One region of the Undibacter mobilis genome, then DNA from elsewhere that is predicted to be linked to it. Evidence: predicted binding sites of a transcription regulator. Region 1 holds the regulator's gene; the other holds the start of a gene.

What was found. The regulator PhoB, encoded in region 1, activates phosphate uptake and scavenging genes when phosphate is short. The targets are predictions, from matches to a motif close to TGTCATNNANCTGTCAT.
Region 2: the regulator PhoB is predicted to act here: its motif matches at 6,024-6,040, upstream of phnC (phosphonate ABC transporter ATP-binding protein).

The regions. Positions count from the first base shown of each region.
Region 1 covers NZ_QRGO01000001.1:539,677-547,173, forward strand. The annotation lists gene DXH78_RS02520 (Hsp33 family molecular chaperone) at 1-431, opposite strand, end outside; gene argF (ornithine carbamoyltransferase) at 589-1,524, opposite strand; gene DXH78_RS02530 (aspartate aminotransferase family protein) at 1,521-2,747, opposite strand; gene DXH78_RS02535 (GcrA family cell cycle regulator) at 3,255-3,743, shown strand; gene phoB (phosphate regulon transcriptional regulator PhoB) at 3,834-4,538, opposite strand; gene phoU (phosphate signaling complex protein PhoU) at 4,553-5,269, opposite strand; gene pstB (phosphate ABC transporter ATP-binding protein PstB) at 5,303-6,118, opposite strand; gene pstA (phosphate ABC transporter permease PstA) at 6,115-6,978, opposite strand; gene pstC (phosphate ABC transporter permease subunit PstC) at 6,981-7,497, opposite strand, start outside.
Region 2 covers NZ_QRGO01000001.1:1,441,615-1,449,111, forward strand. The annotation lists gene DXH78_RS06820 (alpha-D-ribose 1-methylphosphonate 5-phosphate C-P-lyase PhnJ) at 1-225, opposite strand, end outside; gene DXH78_RS06825 (carbon-phosphorus lyase complex subunit) at 222-1,325, opposite strand; gene phnH (phosphonate C-P lyase system protein PhnH) at 1,329-1,922, opposite strand; gene phnG (phosphonate C-P lyase system protein PhnG) at 1,924-2,406, opposite strand; gene phnF (phosphonate metabolism transcriptional regulator PhnF) at 2,535-3,302, shown strand; gene DXH78_RS06845 (LbetaH domain-containing protein) at 3,355-4,002, shown strand; gene DXH78_RS06850 (alpha-D-ribose 1-methylphosphonate 5-triphosphate diphosphatase) at 4,011-5,156, shown strand; gene DXH78_RS06855 (DUF1045 domain-containing protein) at 5,173-5,868, shown strand; gene phnC (phosphonate ABC transporter ATP-binding protein) at 6,086-7,048, shown strand; gene phnD (phosphonate ABC transporter substrate-binding protein) at 7,104-7,497, shown strand, end outside.

The sequences.
Region 1 (7,497 bases):
TCAATGGTCATGGCGAGATGACCCTTGCCGAGCAGATTGCCCGACGTCGCCTCGCCGGCCGCGACCAGCGCCTCGACGCCCGGCGCGCCATAGCGGGCGCAAGCGCGGACATGGCCCGGCGTGGTGTAGTCGACGACCAGCAAGCCCACGGGACCGTCTGTCTGCGCCTGCAGGATAAAGCGGCCGTTCATTTTCAACGCCGAACCAAGCATCACGGTCAGCACGATGGCTTCGCCAAGCAGCTTGGCAACCGGCAGCGGATAAGCGTGCTTCGACAGTATTTCATCGACCATCGGGCCGAGCCGCACCAGACGGCCGCGCAGATCGAGGCTCGCCACCTCGAACGGCGTCACCGCGTCATCGACCGACACGGCGGACGGGGCGCGTTCGGGCAGGGAAATGTTAGGGAAATTCGTCATGGCTTCGGTCATGCGGGCTTATGTAGTCGACGATCGGCGAAAGGCGAGTCCTCTGGCCGTCATTCCGGCGCGCGACAAACGAGCCCCGGGAATCCAGCCACGCTCGCAGCATCTTCCGTCTGGACCCCGGGTTCGCTCGCTGATGCAACCGCCCCGGAATGACGTGTTTTTACGCGTGCTCGGCGTGCAGGCACCAGGCAAGCAGGCCTTTTTGGGCGTGCAGGCGGTTCTCCGCCTCGTCGAACACCACCGACTGTGGCCCGTCCATCACCTCGTCGGTGACTTCCTCGCCGCGATGCGCCGGCAGGCAGTGCATGAACAAGGCGTCGGGCTTGGCCTTGGCCATGAGCGCGGCGTTCACCTGGTAGCGCTTGAGGATATTATGGCGGTGCTTGGCCTCGCGGTCGCCCATCGACACCCAGGTGTCGGTGAACACGCAATCGGCATCCTTGACCGCCGCTTCCGGATCGTCGCCGATCTTGATCTTCGCACCGGACGCCTTGACCCAATCGACCAGCCACTTCTTCGGCTTGAGTTCCGGCGGACAGGCCACGCGCAATTCGAAATCAAAGCGCTCGGCGGCATGCATCAGCGAAGCGCAGACATTATTGGCGTCGCCGGTCCATGCAATAGTGCGGCCGGTGATCGGCCCGCGATGTTCCTCGAAGGTCATGACGTCGGCCAGCACCTGACACGGATGCGAACGGCGCGTCAGGCCGTTGATTACTGGCACGGTGGCATTGGCTGCGATCTCGGCGACCTCTTCATGGCTCAGCGTGCGGATCATGATGGCATCGACGAAGCGCGACAGAACGCGCGCGGTGTCGGCCAAGGTCTCGCCGCGGCCGAGCTGCATTTCCTGAGCGGTGAGCATGATGGCTTCGCCGCCGAGCTGGCGCATGCCGACATCGAACGACACGCGGGTCCGCGTCGATGGCTTGTCGAAGATCATCGCCAGAGTCTTGCCGGCGAGCGGCTTGACGCCCTCGCCCCGCTTCTGCGCGGCCTTCATGGCGCGGCTGTGCGTGATCATCTCCTTCAGCGTCGGCTTCGGGATATCGGTCAGATCGAGGAAGTGCCTCACCTGATTGTTGGGGTCGCTCATGCCGCCGCTCCCGGCTTGCCGGCCTGATCGCCTTGCCGCGGATGCGCCTGCGCCAGCTTGGCGCAGGCGCGCTCGATGCGGTTCACCGCTTCGCCGATCTCGTCGTCACTGATGATGAGCGGCGGCAGCAGTCGAACGACATTCTCGCCGGCCGCAACCGTGATCATCTCTTCGTTACGCAATTCATCGACCATCTCGCCGACCGGCGGCACCATGCGCAAGCCGATCAGCAGGCCCTCGCCGCGCACTTCGGCGACGACGGAGGAATAGCGATCCCTGATCTCTGCGAGCCGCTGTTTCAGCAGCAGGCCCTTGCGCTTGACCTCGTCGAGGAAAGCCTTGTCTGCGACGATGTCGAGCACGGCATTGCCGGCGGCCATCGCGAGCTGGTTGCCGCCAAAGGTCGAGCCGTGCGAGCCGGCGGTCATGCCCTTGGCCGCTTCCGCGGTTGCCAGGCACGCGCCGATCGGAAAGCCGCCACCGAGCGCCTTGGCCAGACCCATGATGTCGGGAGTCACCCCGGTATGCTGATAGGCGAACAGATCGCCGGTGCGGCCGACGCCGGTCTGCACCTCATCAAAGATCAACAGCAGGCCGTTGTCGTCGCACAGCTTGCGAAGTGCGCGCAAAAACTCGTGAGGCACGACGCGCACGCCGCCCTCGCCCATCAGCGGCTCGGTGACGATCGCGGCGGTCTCGGCGGTGATTGCCTTCTTGACCGCCTCAAGGTCGCCGAACGGCACTTGGTCGAAGCCCTGCATGTTAGGGCCGAAGCCTTCGAGATACTTCTTGTTGCCCGTCGCGGCAAGCGCCGCCAGCGTACGGCCATGGAAGGCCCCTTCGAAGGTGATGATGCGGTTACGTTCCGGCTTGCCGGACGCGTATTGATACTTCCGCGCCATCTTGATGCAGCATTCCATCGCCTCGGTGCCGGAGTTCTGGAAGAACACGAAGTCGGCGAAGCTATGCTGGCACAGCCGCTCGGCGAGCTTTTCGCCTTCCGGAATGCGGTAGAGGTTCGAGGTGTGCCACAGCTTGCCAGCCTGCTCGGTCAGCTTCGCAACCATGTGCGGGTGCGAATGGCCAAGCGCGTTGACGGCAACGCCGGAGGTGAAGTCCAGATAGCGCTTGCCGTTGGTCGCGGTTAGCCAGACACCATCGCCCCGCTCGAAAGCGAGGTCCACACGGGCATAGGTCGGCAACAGATGCGAGCTCACGGCCAGTCTCTTTCCACGAAACGACAATCGGAACGCCCGGCGGCGCCAGTTCGGAAAACGGCAACGAGCCCCGGGGCAGAACCCGAGGACGTTCAATACCATTCGCCGATGACTAGCCCACGGCCGGCTACGGAACCGGACCTGGGCTAAGCGTTTTCCCGGCTGGCAGCGCCCAAAACGAAACGTGCCGCCTCGCCGGGCGGCACTTGGACGGCATTTTATTGGAGGCCGGGGCCAAGTCAACCGAACCACCTCGGCCGATTCGCGACTCAAAATCACCGCAGTCGCGGATTCTAAAGGAAAACCTGTGGGAGGAGAGTTTTAGCCGATTGCAAATGCTTGCGGCCGAGTCAACCCATAGTGTAGTTTTTTGGTCAGGCGATACGACATATCGCGTGCCGCCGCCTAAATCTGGTTCATCCCTGAAGCGTACACGTTCAGGTGCGGAAAAGCCGCGCCGGACGACGGGGGTGGATTCTGTCCAAACGCCTGGATCGCCGAGGGAAATACCCCATGAGCTGGACCGATGAGCGGGTCGAACTGCTGAAAAAGCTCTGGTCCGACGGTCTGTCGGCCAGCCAGATTGCCGCCGAGCTCGGCGGCATCACCCGCAATGCCGTGATCGGCAAGGTACACCGGCTCGGCCTGTCGGGTCGTGCCAAAAGCCCCACTTCGAGCGCGCCGCGCCCGCGCAAGGCCCGTTCCTCCGGCCACATGATCCGGGTGCAGCGGCCTCAGGTGCGCGGCAATACCGCGCTGGCCTATGACTACGAGGTCGAACCCGAACCCGAACTGCTGGAAATCCCGCTCGAGCAGCGCAAGACGCTGCTGCAGCTCAACGAAAAAACCTGCCGCTGGCCGGTGGGCGATCCGTCGGGCCCGGATTTCTTCTTCTGCGGCGGCGAAGCTGCTGAGGACCAGCCCTATTGCAGCTTCCACTGCCGCGTCGCCTACCAGCCGGCAAACGATCGCCGCCGCCAGAAGCCGGCGTTCAGGGGCTGAGACACTGACATCAATGGGATGACGAAGGCCGGGGCAAAGCTTCGGCCTTTTTTGTTGGACGCCTAGGCTCCGGCGCGCGGCGCTGCGCAGTTAGCCGGCGGCCCGACCGAAGCGGTCGTCGAGCGCATAGCCGGCACCGCGCACAGTGCGGATCGGGTCGGCTTGCTGGCCACGGTTGATGGCCTTGCGCAGGCGGCCGACGTGAACGTCCACGGTCCGCTCATCGATATAGATGTCGGAGCCCCAGACACCGTCGAGCAATTGCTCGCGTGAGAACACACGGCCGGGCCGTTCCATCAGGAATTCGAGCAGACGATATTCGGTCGGGCCGAGATCGATCGGCTTGCCGCTGCGCGACACGCGTTTTTTGTCCCGGTCGAGTTCGATGTCGCCGATGTTGAGCACGGTGGCAACGCGATCCGGATGGGCCCGACGCAGCAGCGCGCGCACGCGGGCAAGCAATTCCGGCACCGAGAACGGCTTGACCATGTAGTCGTCGGCGCCGGTGGCGAGGCCGCGGATCTTCTCGCTCTCCTCGCCGCGCGCGGTCAGCATGATGATCGGCAGATTCTGCGTCTCTGGCCGCGCCCGCAGCCGGCGGCACAATTCGATGCCCGACAGCCCCGGCAGCATCCAGTCGAGCACCACGAGATCCGGCACACGCTCTTTCAGCTTGGTGTCGGCGTCGTCGCCGCGGGCCGCGGTCTCGACCTCGTAGCCTTCCTTCTCGAGATTGTAGACGAGGAGCATCGTGAGAGGCTCCTCGTCTTCGACGATCAGGATTCGCGCGCTCATGCTTCGGTGGCTCGTCAGGCGTTGGTGCCGGTCAGCGCGGAGATCTCGGTCTCGCCCTTCGGCCGGCGTTCGGTGATCGGTGCGCCATCCACGATGTAGTGGACGGTTTCCGCGATGTTGGTGGCATGGTCGCCCATGCGCTCGATGTTCTTGGCGCAGAACATCAGGTGAATACAGAAGGTGATGTTGCGCGGATCTTCCATCATATAGGTGAGCAGCTCGCGGAACACCGAGGTGCAGACCGCGTCGATTTCCTCATCGCCGCGCCACACCGCCATCGCCTTGGCATCGTCGCGCCGGGCGTAGGCATCGAGCACCGCCTTGAGCTGGCCGAGCACGAGATCGGTCATGTGTTCGACGCCGCGGATCAGCTTCGGCGGCGGGAACTCGGCGTTGAGCGCAATGACGCGTTTGGCAATGTTCTTGGCCAGGTCGCCGACGCGCTCAAGATCGTTGGCAAGCCGCAGCGCGCCCACGATTTCGCGGAGGTCCACCGCCATCGGCTGGCGGCGGGCAATGGTGAGCACCGACTTTTCCTCGATTTCATGCTGGAGGACGTCGATGGCGTTGTCGGAAGCGGTGACCCGCTGCGCCATGGTGGTATCGCGCTTGGCCAACGCGTCAACGGCATCGGCAACCTGCTTCTCTGCCAGGCCGCCCATCTCGGCGACCATCCGCGACAGTTCCTGCAGGTCGACGTCGAAAGCCTTGGCGGTGTGCTGTTCGTTCATAATCCTGATCCTTCAATCCTTGCCGGCGCCGGCCTAGCCGAAGCGGCCGGTGATGTAATCCTGGGTGCGGCGGTCGTTCGGCGCGGTGAAGATCTTGGTCGTCTCGCCGTATTCGACGAGTTCGCCGAGATACATGAAGGCAGTGAAGTCGGAGACGCGCGCCGCCTGCTGCATGTTATGGGTGACGATGGCGATGGTGTAGTCTTCCTTGAGCTCGTCGATCAGCTCTTCGATCTTGGCAGTCGAGATCGGGTCGAGCGCCGAGCACGGCTCGTCGAACAGGATAACCTCGGGCCGCACGGCGACAGTGCGGGCGATGCACAGGCGCTGCTGCTGGCCACCCGACAGCGACTGGCCGTTGGCGCCCAGCTTGTCCTTGACCTCGTTCCACAACGCGGCGCGCTCCAGCGCGTGCTGCACGCGACCGTCGAGTTCGGACTTCGGCAGCTTCTCGTAGAGTCTGATGCCGAAGGCGATGTTCTCATAGATTGTCATCGGGAACGGCGTCGGCTTCTGGAACACCATGCCGACCTTGGCGCGCAGCAAATTGAGGTCCTGCGACGGCGCCAGGATATCGTCGTTGTCGAGGCGCACGGTGCCGGTCGCGCGCTGGTTCGGATAAAGGTCGTACATGCGGTTGAGGATGCGCAGCAAGGTCGACTTGCCGCAGCCCGACGGACCGATGAAGGCGGTGACCTTGCCCTCGTACAGCGAGACATTGATGTTCTTCAGGGCGCGGTGATCGCCGTAGAAGAAATCGAGATTCTTCACGGTGACCTTGTCGACCAGGCCTTCGGCCGGGTTCACGGTGTTGGTGACGGTCGGGACGGTAAAAGTGGCCATGGTCATGACGATTTACTCTGCGAAGCGAGGGCGCGGGCGACGATGCTCAAGGTCAGAACCGACAGCGTGATGATAAGCGCGCCGGTCCAGGCGAGCTCCTGCCAGTCCTTGTAGGGGCTCAATGCGAATTGGAAGATGACAACCGGCAAACTGGACATCGGAGCATTCATGTCGGTGCTCCAGAACTGGTTGTTCAGCGCGGTAAACAACAGCGGTGCGGTTTCGCCGGAGATACGCGCCACCGCGAGCAGCACGCCGGTGATCATGCCGGCGCGGGCGGCGCGGTAAGCGACACGTCTGATCATCAGCGAGCGCGGCAGCCCGATCGAAGCCGCAGCTTCGCGTAGCGTATCCGGCACCAGGATGAGCATGTCTTCGGTGGTACGCACCACGACCGGCACCACGATCACGCCGAGCGCGACGGCGCCGGCCCAGCCCGAGAAGTGGCCCATCTGAGCTACCATGATCTCGTAAACGAACAGGCCGATCACGATCGACGGCGCACTGAGCAGGATGTCGTTGATGAAACGAACCACGGAGGACAATTTGTCGTAACGGCCGTACTCCGCCATGTAGGTGCCGGCGAGGATGCCGAGCGGCGTGCCGATCAACACCGCCAGCCCGGTCATGACCACGCTGCCGAGGATCGGATTGAGCAGGCCGCCGGCCGAACCAGGCGGCGGGGTCATTTCAGTAAAGACGCGCAGCGACAGACCGCTGAAACCTTCCCACAGCAGCACGGCGAGAATGAGGACCAGCCAGGTCAGGCCGAAGGCCGTTGCGACGTAGGCAAGGGCCATTGTGATGCCATTCTTGCGCCGACGCTGGGCGTAGAGCGGGCTTTGCGCGCCAGAGATCAATGCCATGATCAGGCTCCCACGCGGGCGTTGAGGCGCATCAGCATGATGCGGGCGAACGCAAGCACGATGAACGTGATCACGAACAGGATGAGGCCAAGCAAGATGAGCGAGGACGTGTAAACCGACTCGACGGCCTCGGTGAACTCGTTGGCGATGGTCGCCGATATCGTCGTTCCGGGTGCAAGGATCGAGGCCGATATGCGGTGGGCGTTGCCGATCACGAACGTGACTGCCATCGTCTCGCCGAGCGCGCGGCCGAGGCCCAGCATCACGCCGCCGATGACGCCAACGCGGGTGAACGGCAGCACGACGTAGCGCGACACTTCCCAGGTGGTGCAGCCGAGACCGTAGGCCGCCTCTTTCAGCACCGGCGGCACGGCCGAGAATACGTCACGCGAGATCGAGGTGATGAAAGGCAACACCATGATCGCGAGGATGAGGCCGGCGGTAAGAATGCCGATGCCGTAAGGCGGGCCGGCGAACAGGCCGCCAATGCCAGGCACATTGCCGAGCGTATTGATCAGC
Region 2 (7,497 bases), 900 kb from region 1:
GGTGTCGTCCGACCCCTGGTCGATCACCTTTAGCGTATCGTCGGGCCCAAGAATCGAGGCCGTGACCTGCACGCCGCCTGTGCCCCAGCCGTAAGGCATCGGCATTTCCCTCGACGCAAATGGCACCTGATAGCCAGGAATCGCGATCGCCTTCAGGATCGCGCGGCGGATCATGCGCTTGGTCTGCTCATCCAGATAAGCGAAGTTGTAAACTGGCGCGCTCATTCGGCGGCATCCTGCATCGGGGCATCGGACGGCAGATTGGCAGCATGGAATTCGGCTTGCAGTTTGCGCAGCAGGCCGAGTTCGGACTGGAAATCGACATAGTGCGGCAGCTTCAGATGCTCGACAAAGCCGGTCGCCTGCACGTTGTCGGAGTGGCTGAGCACGAACTCTTCGTCTTGTGCGGGTGAGCCGGTCTCTTCACCGAGTTCGCGGGCGCGTAACGCGCGATCGACCAGTGCCATCGACATGGCCTTGCGCTCGCTCTGGCCGAACACCAGGCCGTAGCCGCGCGTGAAGCGCGGTGCCTGCGTGCCGTTGCCGGTGAACTGGTTGACCATCTGGCATTCGGTGACGGCAATGATGCCGAGTGGCACGGCGAAGCCGGCATCTTCAGCGAAGAATTCGACCTCGACCTCGCCGTAGCGGATTTCGCCGGCAAACGGATGCGTCCGGCCGAAGCCGCGTTGAGTCGAATAGCCGAGCGCAAGCAGGAAGCCTTCGTCGCCGCGTGCCAAATTCTGCAGGCGAAGGTCACGGTTCGCCGGAAAAGATAGCGGTTCGCGAGTCAGATCGCCGACCTCATCAGCCGGTGGATCGTCGCCTTCGATCAACCCGCCACCGGCGAGTAACTCGGCAACTGACTTGAAATGTGCGCCGTCGGCCGGCGCGGTGGCGGGTTCTTCGACTTGGCTTTGTTCGGCAAGCGTGTGGTCGAGCAGGCGATGGGTGTAATCGAAGGTCGGCCCCAGCACCTGCCCGCCGGGCAAATCCTTGAACGTCGCCGAAATGCGGCGGCGGATTTCCATCTCGCCCGTTTCTAGAGGCTCCGATGCACCGAAGCGCGGCAACGTCGTGCGATAGGCACGCAGCAGGAAGATGGCCTCGATCAGGTCGCCGCGCGCCTGCTTGATGGCGAGCGCGGCCAGTTCGCGGTCGTAGAGCGAGCCCTCGCTCATCACGCGGTCGACTGCCAGAGCAAGCTGGTTGTCGATCTGATCGAGCGACAGTTCCGGGACATTGGGGTCGCCGCGCCGCGCATCGGCGAGGAGCTTGTGGGCATTGTCGATGGCGCGTTCGCCGCCTTTGACTGCGACATACATGGCTCAGCGCTCCCCCACCGTGACCGAGCGCGGCAGGGCCGCGATGTCGGTGCCGGCCACCAGCACCAGATCGATGCCGCGCGGAAACAGCGCGCGGTTCTCCTTCATGCGGGCGGCAAAGCCGGCGGGCAGAGGCGACGCAGCGAAGTCGCGCGTCGTCTTGATGCCGGGGCCGCGCAACGTGAAGCCGCCGCCACTGAAGCGCGTGATCTGCATAATGAGCGTGGTCGAGCGATCGGGATATTCGGCCGTGCCTTGAGCAAATTGCGCGAACGACGGCGCCGCATCGGCATCTGCAATCAAGGCGAAAGCTGCATCGCCCGGTTCGCGCACGATCGGCGCGCCGGTGTGGAAGCGAATCCAGTCGGTAATGTTTCTGTCGACCGCAAATTTGGCATCGAGCCACAGCGGGGTTTCGTAATCGGCAAGGCTCTTGATCAGCGCGGCGGTAGCGGGTGCGAAGGGTGCAGGCGCATCGACGCCCTTGAGCTTTCGGATGTCGCCCGGCCGCGCCGTGCATTCCATCAGCGCACGGAACGCAGCCTGGCTGGCGTAGGCCGGATCGAACTCGGGTGTATTGGCGGTGATGTCGAGCATCTCAATCCTCCCCGCGTACCAGCGTGAAGAAGTCGACTCGGGTCGCCGCCGTGCGGGCGCGAGCGAGGTCTTGCTGTTCTTTCTGCTTCTGTCGCAGGGGCGCGAGTATCTGAGTTTCGACGGCCTCGCGCCGGTCTTCGACTTGCCAGAGCGCGTCGCACAGCGCGACCAGCCGTGCCTTCTCCCGGTCGCGGCCGAACACGTAACCGAAACCGGTTTCGCCGGAGGCAAGCTGCACGGCGGCGCGCGTTACGGTGGCTTCGCCGGCATTGAAAGGCGCGCCGCGCGAACCGATACGGCCGCGGAGCATGACGAGGCCGATCTCGGGGGCGCGCGGCTCGGAATATGACACTCGGTCATGAATCTGATGCAAGCCGCGGGCAATATCTTTCGAATCAGCGCGCGCCAGAACGGCGAGGGCTTCCCGCCGTTTCGCGAGATCGGGCAATGCGTTGCCTGAATCGGGGTCGGTGTCGGGAATCATCCGCGATATCTCGGCTGGCCGGGGTTCCGAAGTTGTCTAGTGGGCTAGACAAGTCGCATTTATAACTTGTCTAGCCGAGTAGACAAGTTATAAATGCGCAGCCGTGACGCTGTGATGACAGGGCCGCCATGCTCACTCGCACACCCCGGGGTGTTTCCAGAGGGTCTTCGGACCGCGACGATCTGCTCGCCCGCGGCGTCATGCTGTGGCGCTGCATTGCCGACGATTTCGAGCAGGCGATTCTGGTCGGCAAGCACGACAACGGTTCGAAACTGCCGGCGGAAAGCGAAGTCGCCGCGCGTTACGGCGTCAATCGGCACACCGTGCGCCGTGCCATGGCGGAACTGGCGACGCGCGGGCTGGTGCGCACCGAGCGCGGCAGCGGAACATTCGTCAAAACCGACAAGCTCAATTATCCCATCAGCCAGCGCATGAAGTTTTCCGAAATCGTGGCCGCCGCCGGTCACGAAGCGGAAGGCCGGCTTCAGGGGCATCGCCACGAAGCGGCGAGCGAGGACATTGCCCGCGATCTCGGCATCAAGCCGGGCGACGAGGTGGTGCGGCTGGAAATTCTGCGCGCCGCCGACCGGGTGCCGATTTCGGTATCAACCTCGTGGCTGCCGGCGGACCGTTTCGGTGACGCCGCCAAAGTGTTCCGCCGCGCCCGTTCAATCACGCGCACGCTCGAGCATTTCGGCGTCAAGAGCTACCGGCGCAAATGGACGCGCATCAGCGCCGGTTTCACCGATGCCGTGGATGCCGGCCGGCTGCGGCTGTCGGTACATCGGCCCATTCTCATAGCCGAGGGCCTCAATGTTACCGATGAGGACGTCCCGATCATGCTGGCGCGGGCGCGTTTCTCCGCCGACCGTGTGGCGCTCATCGTGGAAAGTTGAGTGATGCATTGCGCGTCACGTAAGTGTCACTAATCGGGCGTTTTAAAGCACTATGGCAAGCCAACTCTCCACCACACCCGTCGTCGATCCGACCGCCGAGGTGAAGCGTTCGACGCTCGGCACCTATACCGAGGTCGGCCCCCGCACCAAGCTCCTCGAAGTCGAGCTCGGCGATTACTCTTATGTCGTCAACGACAGCGATATTGCCTATGCGACCATCGGCAAGTTTACCTCGATCGCGGCGATGACCCGGATCAATCCCGGCAATCATCCGATGCATCGCGCCACGCAGTCGCACTTTACCTACCGCGCCAGCGCCTATTTCGATGGCGCGGCCGATGAGGCCGAGTTCTTCGACTGGCGGCGCTCGTTCCACGTCACCATCGGCCATGACGTCTGGATCGGCCATGGCGTTATTGTCTTGCCGGGCCGCTCCATCGGCACCGGCGCGGTGGTTGGCGCCGGCGCGGTCGTGACCAAGGATGTTCCGCCTTACATGATCGCCGTCGGCAATCCGGCGCGGGTGCTGCGGCCGCGTTTTTCGGCCACCGTCGCCGAACGCATGGTCAAACTCGCGTGGTGGGACTGGCCGCATGAACAGGTCGGCCAAGCGCTCGCGGATTTCCGTGCACTCAGCGCCGAAGCGTTTCTCGACAAGTATGAAGGCGCGGCGCTGCCAGCGCGGCAGGCAGCGGGCTAAGGACACTCATGCGTATTCAGGGCGGACAGGTTCTGGCCGGTGGCGACTTTGTCGAGGCCGATATCCAGATCGACGACAAGGATGGCGCCATTGCAGCGCTCGGCGCCGGTGGCGGCAATGGCCGCAGCTTCGATGCGCGCGGGCTTTATGTGCTGCCTGGCATTGTCGATATCCATGGTGATGCCTTCGAGCGGCAGTTGATGCCGCGGCCTGGCGTCGGCTTCCCCATCGATATCGCCTTGCAGGACAGTGACCGTCAGGCGGTCGCCAACGGCATCACCACCATGTTTCACGGCCTCACCTGGTCGTGGGAGCCGGGCCTGCGCGGCGCCGAGAATGCGCGCGCCGTGCTCGGCGCCATCGAAGCTCTGCGGCCCGCGCTCGGCGCGGACACGCATTGCCATCTGCGCTACGAGACTTTCAACCTCGACGCCGAAAAGGAAGTGACCGACTGGCTCGGCGCGCGCCGCGTCGGCATGCTTGGCTTTAACGATCACATGCCGAGCGCCGATTCGCCGCCGCGCACACGAAAAATTTCCGAGATGGCGGCCCGTGCCGGTCTTACCGTCGATGATTTCAACACGCTGGTTGAACGTCTGCGCGGTCGCGCGGCCGAAGTACCGGGCTCAATCGAACGTCTCGCCAAAGCCGCGAATGCCGGCGCTGTCGCGATGCTATCGCATGACGACATGTCGCCGCAGCAACGGCAATGGTTCCGCGCCCTCAATTGCCGGGTTGCCGAATTTCCGGTGAATGTCGAAACCGCCGAAGATGCGACCAGGGCTGGCGATCATGTCGTCATGGGCGCGCCCAATGTCGTACGCGGTGGCAGTCATATCGGCTGGGTCGCCGCCGCAGATATGATCGCGCGCGGTCTCTGCACCGTGCTGGCGTCGGACTATTACTATCCGGCGCTGCTGCTCGCCGCATTCCGCCTGGAGCAGGACAAGGTGCTTCCGCTGCATCAGGCCTGGGCCTATGTGTCGGAGCATCCGGCCCGCGCAGCGGGGCTCGCCGATCGCGGCACCATCGCGGCCGGTAAGCGCGCCGATCTCGTTCTCGTTGATGCCGCCGATCCGTCGCGGCCAAAGGCGGTGGCGACGATGGCGAATGGCCGTTTCGTCCATCTTGCCGACTCCGGCCGTCTGCACTGAGGCCGGGGGCCGGACCATGTCGGCGCGCTATGCCATCTATTATGTGCCGGCCGCTGCAAGCGCCCTCTATCGCTTTGGTGCGTCGGTGCTCGGCTACGACGCCTTTACAGGCAATGACGTGCCTTATCCGGATGGTGTTGACGCGGCCAAGTGGCCGGCCCTGACACGGGAGCCGCGGGTCTACGGTTTTCACGCGACGATGAAGCCGCCGATGCGGCTCAAGGACGGTGCCACTGAGCGCGACCTGACGGTGTCATTCCTGACCTTTGCGAATGAGCAGGCGCCGGTTCATGCCGGCACGCTGGTGGTCCGGGAGCTCGGCTCCTTCATTGCGCTGGTGCCGGCCGAACCCTGTGCGCCGCTCCACCGCCTCGCCGATGCCTGCGTTAGTGCCTTCGATGATTTTCGTGCTCTGCCGACGGAGCAGGAACTGGCGAAGCGGCTGAAGCCGGGCCTCACCGAACGCCACATCGAGCACCTCTATCGCTGGGGCTATCCTTACGTGTTCGAGGATTTCCGCTTTCACATGACTCTGACCGGCGCGCTGCCTGTGCAGAAGCGGATGGCTGCCTACAATTTCCTGGGCCGGCAGTTCGACCAATTGCCGGATGCGGCGGCCCTGAACGTTGATCGCCTGGTCATTTCAAGGCAGGCGACCGCCGGTGCGCCCTTCGTCGTGCTCAATGAAGTGGCACTGGGTGGCATCACCTGAGGTTGACTGGTCATGCCCCGCGACAGCGGAGGCATCCAGTAATCCATTGAAGACGTTGCGCTAACTGGATCGCTTGTTGCTCGAGCGATGACGGCGCCTTGTCTTTGCCGCGACTCCGGCCCCCTCATGTGCGCATCGGAAGAAACCCCGGCCGCATTCATCCGACTGTCACATGCCGTTGTTAGCGATTGTGACAACGAGGTCAGGAGGGCGCGGCGTGACAACGGAAGCTGTCATCGACGCTATCGGTATTTCCAAATCCTATCAGCGCGGCAAGCCCGTGTTGAACGACGTGTCCATTTCGCTCAAGCGCGGCGAGATGGTGGCGTTGATCGGCGCCTCGGGTTCCGGCAAGTCGACTTTGATCCGCTCGCTGGCGGGTCTGATCCCGATCGACGGAGCGCGCGACGGCAAGGCCAGCGGTCAGATCACCGTACTCGGCCAGGCAATCCAGCGCGGCGGTCGCATCAGCTGCAGCCGCACGCTGCGTGCCCGCATCGGCGTGATATTCCAGCAGTTCAACCTGGTGCCGCGGCTGTCGCTGCTCACCAATGTCTGCTTCGGCCTGCTCGGTCGCCTGCCGACGGCGCGCGGTACGCTTGGCCGTTTCAGCGATGACGACAAGCGCGTGGCCATGCAGGCCCTGGCGCGCGTCGGCATTGCCGAACATGCGCTGCGGCGCGCCAACGATCTGTCCGGCGGGCAGCAGCAACGCGCCGCCATTGCACGCTCGCTGGTGCAGGGCGCCGAACTGCTGATCGCCGACGAACCGATCGCCTCGCTCGATCCGGCCTCGTCGCGCCGCGTCATGGATCTGGTCGCCGACATGAACCGTCAGGACGGCCTCACCGTGCTGGTGTCGCTTCATCAGGTCGAATACGCGATGAAATACTGCCCGCGCACCATTGCGCTCAAGGACGGCAAGGTTGCCTATGACGGCCCTTCGAGCGCGCTGACGCCGGCCTTTCTCAACAACATCTACGGCGCCGAATCCGAAGAGCTGTTCCTGCCGAACTTCGGGGCCGTACCGGAACCGGATGGCGGCCTGCACTGGTCGGATCCGCAGGCTGCTGTGAACGGCAACGGCCATTGGTCCGATCCGCCGACGGTTGTCATGCCGCCTGCATCCACTGTGGCTATGACGAGGCCGCACGCGAAAGCCGGGCGCCTGACCGCCTGAGTGCGGGAATCGCTCGACCCGATTGACAAGAAACGACTGCAACAGGAGAAGCATCATGCGCAAGCTAGCCATGCTTGGTACCGCTCTGGCGATCGCCGCCAGCCTTTCGGCGACCGCGGTTCAGGCCCAGACCAAGGAAATCAACTTCGGCATCATCGCGACCGAAGCGAGCAGCAACCTGAAGACCATCTGGGAACCCTTCCTCGCCGATATGGCGAAGGGCACCGGTTTCAAGGTCAACGGCTTCTATGCCTCCGACTATGCCGGCGTGATCGAAGCGATGCGCTTCAAGAAAGTGCAGATCGCCTGGTACGGCAACAAGTCGGCGATGGAAGCCGTCAACCGTGCCGACGGTCAGATCTTCGTGCAGTCGGTCGATTCCGATGGCAATCCTGGCTACTGGTCGCATCTGATCGTGCAGAAGGATTCGCCAATCAAGACCCTCGAGG